DNA from 2 places in the Promicromonospora sp. NPDC057138 genome. Region 1 is predicted to be linked to the other one. Evidence: riboswitches for the same ligand, from Rfam matches in the RefSeq annotation. Region 1 holds a riboswitch; the other holds the start of a gene.
The links. Region 1 has a riboswitch for FMN ahead of pnuC (nicotinamide riboside transporter PnuC). Riboswitches for the same ligand answer to the same signal wherever they lie in the genome.
Positions count from the first base shown of each region.

Region 2: another riboswitch for FMN. It lies ahead of ribD (bifunctional diaminohydroxyphosphoribosylaminopyrimidine deaminase/5-amino-6-(5-phosphoribosylamino)uracil reductase RibD); the one in region 1 lies ahead of pnuC (nicotinamide riboside transporter PnuC).

Region 1 covers NZ_JBHUUX010000030.1:32,345-37,082, forward strand. Annotated here, with positions in the region: gene ACFT2C_RS16890 (acyl-CoA dehydrogenase family protein) at 1-1,189, opposite strand, end outside; gene pnuC (nicotinamide riboside transporter PnuC) at 1,282-1,968, opposite strand; FMN riboswitch at 2,082-2,219, opposite strand; gene ACFT2C_RS16900 (TetR family transcriptional regulator) at 2,299-3,048, opposite strand; gene ACFT2C_RS16905 (hypothetical protein) at 3,119-3,313, opposite strand; gene ACFT2C_RS16910 (LLM class F420-dependent oxidoreductase) at 3,373-4,299, shown strand; gene ACFT2C_RS16915 (TetR family transcriptional regulator) at 4,425-4,738, shown strand, end outside.
Region 2 covers NZ_JBHUUX010000006.1:173,541-178,278, reverse strand. Annotated here, with positions in the region: gene ribB (3,4-dihydroxy-2-butanone-4-phosphate synthase) at 1-267, opposite strand, end outside; gene ACFT2C_RS06615 (riboflavin synthase) at 264-962, opposite strand; gene ribD (bifunctional diaminohydroxyphosphoribosylaminopyrimidine deaminase/5-amino-6-(5-phosphoribosylamino)uracil reductase RibD) at 962-2,062, opposite strand; FMN riboswitch at 2,180-2,314, opposite strand; gene ACFT2C_RS06605 (DUF2306 domain-containing protein) at 2,374-3,027, opposite strand; gene ACFT2C_RS06600 (response regulator) at 3,198-3,857, opposite strand; gene ACFT2C_RS06595 (sensor histidine kinase) at 3,917-4,738, opposite strand, start outside.

The DNA.
Region 1 (4,738 bases):
GGCCGATGATCAGGGCCTGCATGCTCTCGGTGCCCTCGTAGGTGTGCAGCGCCTCGATGTCGGTGAAGTGCCGCGCCACACGGTTCTCCAGCAGGATTCCGTTGCCGCCGAGCAGGTCGCGCGCGACCGCCGCAACCTCCCGCGCGCCGCGCGTGCACGTGTACTTGGCGAGCGAGGCCTGCGGGCCGCTGAGCTGCCCGGCCTCGTCGAGCCGGGTCAGCTGCTTCACGAGGAGCTGCATCTGCGTGATGGTCGCCAGCATCTTCGTCAGGCGCTCCTGCACCATCTGGCTCGCCGCGAGCGGCCGGCCGAACTGCGTGCGCTGCTTGGCATAGGCGACGGCTGCCTCGTAACAGGCGATGGCCTGCCCGACGGCGCCCCAGGCCACCCCGAGCCGGGTCGCGAACAGGACGCGCCCGGTGTCCTTGAACGAGCGGGACTTCGGCAGCAGGTTCTCTGCCGGTACGAACACGTCGGTCAGCACGATGTGCGCCTGGTGGATGGCGCGCAGCGAGATCTTGCCCTCGATGGTCTTCGCGACGTACCCGGGGGTGTCCTGCGGCACGATGTAGCCGTGGACCTGGCCGTCCTCGCCGCGGGCCCACACCACCGAGATGTCGCCGATCGAGCCGAAGCCGATCCACTTCTTCTCGCCGTTGATGACGTAGCCCTCGACGCCGTCGCGCGTCTCCTTGACCGCGGACGTCTCCAGGCCGACGGAGTCGGAGCCGTGCGTGGGCTCGGTCAGTGCGAACGCGCCGAGGACCTCACCCCGGGCCATCGGCCCGGCGTACTTCTCGATCTGCTCGTCGGAGCCGAGCATCACTATCGAGCGCAGCGCGAGGCCGCCCTGCACGCCGCCGATCGTGGTCACCGAGCCGTCACCGCGCGACATCTCCATCGCGGCCAGGCCCGAGGCCATCTTGGAGATCTTCGGGTAGCCGGGCACGTCCACGCCGTCGCGCAGGAAGTCCAGCTCGGCCATGCGCTTGACCAGGTCCATCGGGACCTCGTAGCGCTCCCAGTAGCCGTCGATGACGGGCAGGACCTCGTCCTGCACGAACTGGCGGACGGCGAGCTGGTGCGCCCGCTCCTCCGCCGTCACGTCGGCGAAGGCGCCGGCGAAGTCGATGTCGAGCGGTTGCGAGACGTCGTAGTCGGGCGCCGTCACCCCGGGGGTCTGAGTCATGGCTTCCATGGTGCTGGGTACCGGGTATCAGGTCAAGCGATACTACGTCTCACTCTGGCTCGGTCCCGGCGTGGCGGCGCGTGGCGGCGCGATCAGGCGGCCGCGACCGCCACGTCGCCCGGTTCGGCGCTCTCACGGCGGCTGATGCGCCACCACGCGAAGAATCCGAACAGCGTGAACAGGCCGTAGAACACGTACATCAGGGCGGTCGCCCAGTACCCCGCGGAGAACAGCAGGGGCACGCCGACGAGGTCGACGGCCACCCAGATCAGCCAGAACTCGACCCAGCCCTTGGCCATGCCGTAGGTGGCGAGCACGGAGCCCGCGAAGATCCACGCGTCGGCCCAGACCGGCTCGTACGAGCCGAGGGTCCGGAAGAGCGGGGTGAGCAGCAGCGTGCCGGCGAGCAGCCCGGTCACGAGGCCGACGCGGGCCCGCCAGGACGCCCAGTGGGGGTGCACCGCGACCGTGCCGGCGCCGCCGAGCCGCTGGGTCTGGCGCCAGCGGTACCAGCCGTAGACCGAGACCACGATGAACATGATCTGGCGGCCGGCCTGGCCCAGCATGTCGGCCCGGGTCGTCTCGCCGAACCAGGAGCCCATGAAGACCGTGAAGAGCAGGATGTTGCCGACGATGCCCACCGGCCAGGCCCACACCTTGCGGCGCAGCCCGCCGAGCGCGGACGCCAGGCCGAACAGGTTGCCGATGACCTCACGCCAGTAGATCTGCTGGTCGCCGACCAGGAACGTCGCGTCGTAGGCGGCGCGGAACCAGTCCATGTCTCTTCCCTCTCCGTATGTCCGCACAGGGGCTCCGGGGTGAGGGCCGGCGCGCCGCGAAGGCGCCGACGACGGCGCCCGGCCGTGGCCCCGAAGGGTCGACGGCGCGCGCCGCACGTGCTTCCTCCCATCCGGACTTTCACCGTCGGTCCTGGAGTTTCACCAGGTCAACCAGGCCCCTCCCGAAGGAGCGACCCGGGTCGCGGACTATCACCGCCGGCTCGGAATTTCACCGACCCCGGAGCACGTGTGCATCTGCTGCACGATGTCTAGCGGAACACAGGATGCCACGTGCTCATTCCCCGGCGAGTGTCCGGTTCGTCACGCAGCTCAGACGAGGGCGTCCCGGACGGCGCGCGCCACCTCGTCGGGCCCGGCCTTGCCCTCGATGACGGTGACGATGACGCGGCGGGCGGGCGGGGCGCCGTCGTCGGCCGGGGGCTGGCCGGTGGCGCCCAGGACGGCGGCGCGCCGCAGGTCCGCGAACGCCTCTTCGAGCTCGGGCCGCAGGTCGAGCGACGGGTTGCGCAGCCAGCGCCGCAGGATCGAGTTGTGCACCGCGACGACGGAGGCCGCGAACGCGATGGACGCCGTCGACGTCGACCGCTCCGGCGGCAGCGTGTCCCGCAGGTAGTGCGTGAACGCCCGCTCGTAGCGGTGCGTCGTGATGAGCTCCCGGTCGCGCAGCGCGGGGACCTGCTGCAGCAGCGCGTACCGGGCGAGCGACGTCTCGCGCTGACCCACGTGGTGGTCGAACACCATGCGTGCCGCGCGGCACACCTCGAGATACGGGTCGACGTCGGGGTCCCAGGCGCGGCCCAGGTCGTGCCCGGACTCCTCGCTGGTGCGGGCGTCGGGCCGGGTGGCGGCCAGCATGACCACCACCTCCTCGAGCAGCAGCTCGTGGTCGGCGAAGACCACGTCCTCCTTCGAGCGGAACCGGCGGAAGAACGTCGCGCGGCTGACCTTCGCGGCGTCGGCGATCTCCTCGACGGTAGTTCCCTCGTAGCCCTGCCGGGTGAACAGGTCCACCGCAACGTCTACTGCCTGCGCGTGCGTGTGAGTACGGACGGCGGTCATGCCAGGCAGGCTACCGCGTGGCCCCCGGCTGGCGTGAAGAGTCCTTGAACGATCCGTGACCTTCATGGCGCTAATTTTCCCGGGCGGCGATCTTGCCGGACCGCAGTCTGCGCAGGTAGCGCACCTCGCGAATCGCCAGCAGCAGGCCGAGAACGCCCGGCACGGCCGACCACGGGTGACCGAGCACGACGCCCACGAGACACACCAAAAAAATCACCCCGCCGACGACGACGGTGGCGAGACTTCCCCAACGGATCCCGGTCACGCAGCGAGCGTAGTCTGCTGCGGACGATCGTGACCGCCGCCACCTAGCCCAGAGGAAACATGACTCTCGACCTGCGCATCTTCACCGAGCCCCAGCAGGGTGCGACGTACGACGACCAGCTTGCCGTCGCCCGGGCGACCGAGCAGCTGGGATTCAGCGCCTTCTTCCGTTCCGACCACTACCTGGCCATGGGCGTCGACGGGCTGCCCGGCCCGACCGACGCGTGGACGACCCTGGCCGGGCTCGCCCGCGACACGTCGACAGTGCGGCTCGGCACGCTGGTGTCCTCGGCGACGTTCCGGCACCCCGGCGTCCTCGCCATCCAGGTGGCGCAGGTGGACCAGATGTCCGGCGGCCGCGTGGAATTCGGCCTCGGCACGGGCTGGTACCAGGCCGAGCACAGCGCCTACGGCATCCCGTTCCCGGACAAGCGGTTCGGCATCCTCGAGGAGCAGCTCGCGGTCATCACCGGCCTGTGGGGCACGCCGGCGGGGGAGACGTTCTCGTTCTCCGGCGAGCACTACCAGCTCACGGACTCACCGGCCCTGCCCAAGCCCACGCAGACGAAGATTCCCGTGCTCGTCGGTGGCGGCGGCGCACGCCGGACGCCCGCCCTCGCGGCGAAGTACGGCGACGAGTACAACCAGGCCTTCCCGAAGATCGACACGGTCGGCCCGCGGATCAAGGTGATCGAGAAGGCGCTGTCCGACGCCGGGCGCGGGCCCGAGTCGATGGTCCAGTCGGTGGCACTGGTCGCCGCCGTCGGGCAGGACGAGGCCGAGCTCGCCAAGCGTGCCGCGGCGATCGGCCGTGAGCCCGCCGAGCTGCGCAAGCACGGTATCGCCGGGACGGTCGCCGAGGTGGCGGACCGCCTCAAGACCCTCGAGGCGGCGGGAATCCAGCGCGTCTACCTCCAGATCCTCGACCTGGCGGATCTGGACCACCTGGACCTGATAGCCCGCGAGGTCCGCACCCAGCTGGGCTGAGCCTGGGAGTGGTGAGAACGGGGTTGTGTTCCGCAGGGGTCTCCTGAGGAACACAACCCCGTTCTCGCTCTACGGGCGGATGACAGTCTGGACAGTGGGCTGAACGCGTGGTTAGCATGTTGAACATGCGTTCAGCCGACCTCACCGCACGGGCCAGGATCCGCGACGCCGCGATCTCCCGGTTCGCGGTGGAGGGCTTTGGGGCGTCGGTCCGATCCATCGCGTCCGACGCCGGGGTGAGCGCCGGCCTCGTGATGCACCACTTCGGCTCCAAGGACAAGCTCCGCGCCGAGTGCGACGAGCACCTGCTCGGCGTGATCCGCCGGCTCAAGCGCGAGAACGTCGCCGAGGCCGCGGCAGGCCAGAGCTTCTTCCACAAGTTCGCGGCCGCCGAGGAGAACGCGCCCATCGTCGGGTACGTCCTGCGGTCCATGCAGGA
Region 2 (4,738 bases), on a different contig from region 1:
GTGCCGGACCGTCCAGCCCACCCACTCGGCCGTCGCGGCGCTCGCGGCGAGGACGACGTCCACCTCGTTCTCCCGGCCGGCGTCGTCGGCCACGAGGACCGGTCGCCCGGCGGCGAGCTCGGCGAGGGCGCGCTCCACCACGCCCGTGCCCGGCTCACCCGGGGTCCCCGGGACGACGGCGCTCGTACCGGCCGAGGCTGAGTTCTCGTCCGCAGCGTCCACAGGGCCCACGACATCCGCGGCGCGCACGGTGCTGCCCGCGCTCATCGTGCCGCTCCGGTCGCCAGGTCGCCGACGGCGGCCGTCGTCGCCGGCTGGGCGACCGCACCGGTCGCCATCAGCCGCTCGACGTACTTCGCGAGCACGTCGACCTCCACGTTCACGACGTCGCCCGGGACGAGCCGGCCGAGCGTCGTCGCGGCGAGCGTGGTCGGGATGAGCGACACGCCGAAGCCGTCGTCCGACACCCAGGTCACGGTCAGCGAGACCCCCGCCAGCGCGATGGACCCCTTCTCCGCGACGTACCGGGTCAGGGCGGCGGGCGCGGAGAACTCGAGGTCGTCCCAGCGCGGGCCGGGGGTGCGGCGCGCCAGCGTCGCGACGCCGTCGACATGCCCCTGGACCACGTGCCCGCCCAGCCGGCCGTCCGCCGGGAGCGCGCGCTCCAGGTTCACCGGGGTGCCCGGGACGAGGGCGCCGAGCGAGGTGCGGCGGAGGGTCTCCGGCATCACCTCGGCGACGAACGCGCCGCCGTTCCCGTCCGCCCCGGGCAGCACCGAGGTGACGGTCAGGCACACGCCGTCCACGGCTATCGAGTCGCCCGGCCGGGCGTCCGACGTGGCGAGCGGGCCCGCGACGGTCAGGACGGCGTCGGGCGCTGCGCCCGCGTCGGAGCCGGCGTCGCCGCCGGGCCGGTCGAGCGCGACGACCGAGCCGAGCTCCTCAACGATTCCGGTGAACATCAGATCTCCTCCTTGGTGTGCGCGACGGTGTGCGCGACCAGCAACATGTCGTCGCCCAGCCGGGTCACGTCGTGGGTGGCGAAGCGCGCGGCCTCGCCGATGGTGGTCACGCCGAGGTCGCCGACGGCGGTGGCGCCCGCGCCGAGCAGCACCGGGGCGACGTAGGCGTGGAGCTCGTCGACCGCGTCTGCGGCCAGCAGGGCCGTGGCCAGGGTGGGCCCGCCCTCCACGAGCAGGTGCCGCACCTCGCGCTCGGCGAGCTCCCGCAGCGCTGCGTCCAGATCGTGGCCGGGCAGCTGCAGCAGGGGGCCGCCGGGCCCGCGCAGGCGGGCGTCGTCGGGCACCGTGCGGCGGCCGAGCACCACCCGCAGCGGCTGGTGCCCGACGAGGCCGCCGTCGACGGTCCGGGCGGTGAGCGACGGGTCGTCGGTCAGGGCGGTCCCCGAGCCGACGGCTATCGCGTCGACCTGCGCGCGGATGGTGTGGGCGTGCGTGCGGGCCTGCGGGCCGGTGATCCAGCGGCTGGTGCCGTCGGCGGCGGCGACCCGGCCGTCCAGGCTGGTGGCGAGCTTCAGCGTCACGTAGGGGCGCCCGGTGCGCACGGCGTGCAGCCAGGGGCGCAGCAGCTCCTCGCCCTCGTCCGCGAGGGTGCCCATGGTGACCTCGATCCCCGCGGCCCGCAGCTTGGCCGTTCCGCCCGTCGCCACCGGATTCGGGTCGCCGACCGCGACGTGCACGACGGCGACGCCGGCCTCGATCAGGGCGTCCGCGCAGGGCCCGGTGCGGCCCTGGTGGGCGCACGGTTCGAGCGTCACCACCGCCGTCGTGCCCCGCGGGTCGATGCCCTGCGCCCGGGCCGCGGCCAGCGCCGCCGCCTCCGCGTGGGGCGTGCCGGCGCCGCGATGGAAGCCTTCGGCGACCGGGCGGCCGCCCGGGTCGAGGAGCACGCAGCCGACGCGCGGGTTCGGGCCGTACGCCGGGCCCTGCGCGGCCAGTGCGAGGGCGCGGCGCATGGCTGCCTCGACGGCGGGCGGTGCGGTGGGCGGTGCGGTGAGCGTCGCCGCGCGCGCCACGGCGCGGCCCTGCGGTGCCTGAGTCATGCTGTCCTCCCCGAGCTTCGGCGCTCCGGGGTGGACGACGGGTACGCGGACCAGGCCTGAAGGCCCTGCCCGCGCGCACGACGTCACGGCACACCCGCCCCAGGGGACGGCGGCGCCGCACGTGCTTCCTCCCATCCGGACTTTCACCGTCGGTCCTGGAGTTCCACCAGGTCAACCGGTCCCCCTTGCGGGAGACGCGGGTCGCGGACTGTCACCGCCGGCTCGGAATTACACCGACCCCGGAGCACGTGTGTGCGTACTGCTGCCTGTCAGCATGCCACAACTCGCGAGAGCCCCGGCCATGGTCTGCGTCACACCCTGCCGCTCGTCCTGCGCCGTCGGATCAGCCACTCCGCGAAGGCCACGTTGATGACCCAGGCCGCGACCATCCCGGTCGCGTAGGCCGCCGTGCTCATGGTGCCGACGATGGCCATGTACGGCCCGAGCAGCAGCGCCTGCGTCCCGGCGCCCATCGCCAGCGCGTACGCCCGCATCATCCAGGCCGGGTGGCTCACGAAGTCGCGGCGCAGCGCCGCCCGCACACCCAGGACTATCGACACGGCCATGGCGGTGCCGACCACGTAGCGCGCCCCGTTGACGACCAGGTTGTCGTGGGCCGGCAGGTCGTAGAACGTGGTCATCCAGAGGCCGGTCAGCGCGACGCCGAGGCCTGCCGGCGCGAGGACCCGGCCGGCGAGCCGATGCCAGCGTCGTCGGCGCAGGCTCGGCACGAACTGGAACGCGCCGAGCAAGCTGTAGGTCGTCACGCAGATGATGTGCACGATGACAGGCAGGGGCTGGGCCACGAAGCGCGCGTTCTCCGCGGTGACCACGGGATCCGAGGCCAGCTCGGTGAGCCGCACGGATCCGGCGAGTGCCGGGACGGCCGCCAGGAGGAGCAGACCCGCCGGGACGAGCCATTCGCGACGACTCGTGGGCTTGGTCGTCGTCTGGGAGATTGTCATGTGTCGAGCGTGCCTGGCTGGGTACGGGCTGGTCATGGGCCCGTGGACCGGGCTGCTCCCGGCCGAAAGTACGAGCCGTGCTACGGGGCCGGAGCCCGGTCAGGACCAGCCGGGTCGGGAACGACCTGGTCGGGACCAACCCAGTCGGGACCAACCCGGTCAGGCTCAGTTCAGGAGCCGCCGGTCCGCACGCGCCCCGTGTCGTAGGCCCAGAGCGCGACCTCGACGCGGTTGCGCGCTCCGACCTTCGTCATGAGGTTCGCGACGTGCGACTTGACGGTGCTCAGGGTGACGAAGAGCTCGCGCGCGATCTCGGTGTTGGTCAGGCCGCGTGCGACGGCCCGGAGCACCTCCTCCTCGCGCGCGGTCAGCGGGTCGAGGGGCTGCGCGGGTGGCGCGGCGGGTCCGACGTCGGCGAAGGCCCTGAGCAGGCGTGTCGTGATGCTCGGCGCGATCAAGGCGTCGCCGACGGCGGCGGCGCGCACGGCCTGGGCGAGGAGCGCGGGGCCGGCGTCCTTGAGCAGGAAGCCCCGCGCGCCCGCCCGGAGGGCCGCGTAGACGTACTCGTCCAGGTCGAACGTCGTGATGACGACGACGGCGAGCGGATCGACGACTCCCGGGCCGGCCAGCGCCCGGGTCGCCTCGATGCCGTCGAGCACGGGCATCCGGATGTCGAACAGGCAGACGTCGGGCCGGAGGCGGCGCGCTAGCTCGACGGCCGCGGCGCCGTCCGCCGCCTCGCCGACCACCTCGATGCCGTCCTGGACGCCGAGGATCATGCTGAGGCCCGTGCGGACGATCTCCTGGTCGTCCGCGACCAGGACGGTCAGGGCGCGGTCCGCCGGGCGGTCCCCAGGGCGGTCCGGACCGGGCCCCGGCGTCGGGCCGGTCACGGGCGCCCGCCCGTCAGCGGGAGAAAGGCCTCCACGACCCATCCGCCCGACGGCACGGGACCGGCGGTGACGTCGCCGCCCAGCTCCCGGGCGCGTACCCGCATCCCGGCGATCCCGTTCCCGGGCACGAACGGCGAGGTCAGTGGCTCCCCGTCGTCGGAGACGCGCAGCCGGAGGGAGCCGGCCTCGACCGTGAGGGCGACGTCGACCCGCGTCCGGCCGCGGGCGTGGCGGCGCGCGTTGGTGACCGACTCCTGCGCGATGCGGTAGGCCGCCGCGCCGACGTCGGCCCGTACGCTTCCGACCTCGCCCTGAACCGTGACGACCACGGGCGACGGCGGACCGGCGGCGAGCCGGACGACGTCGGCGGCCTGCGGGCCGGGACCGACGGCGCTTGCGCTCAGGCTGTTGCCGGTTCCGGTGCTCGAGCTGTGGCCGGGTCCGGCACCGGAACCGGCTGCGGAGCTCGCTCTGCCGCCGGTGCTGAGACCCGCGGGCGCGGTGGGGACCCGGGCCGTGCCGGCCGAACTGGCCGCGATCGCCGAACCATCCGCAACCTGCTCGTCCTCGCGCAGCGCGCGGACCAGGGCGCGCATCTCGACGAGTGTCTGCTTCGCCTCGCCCTCGATGACGCGCAGCGCGGCCTCCAGCGGGTCTCCGCCGTCCCCCCCGCCGCGACGGCCGCGCCGCGCCTCCGCCTGGGCGAGTCCGGCCTGCGCCCGGACGGCGATGCCGGAGACGTGGTGTCCGACGATGTCGTGCATGTCCCGGGCTATGCGCTCGCGCTCCTGGGCCCGCGCCTGCGCGAGCGCGCGCAC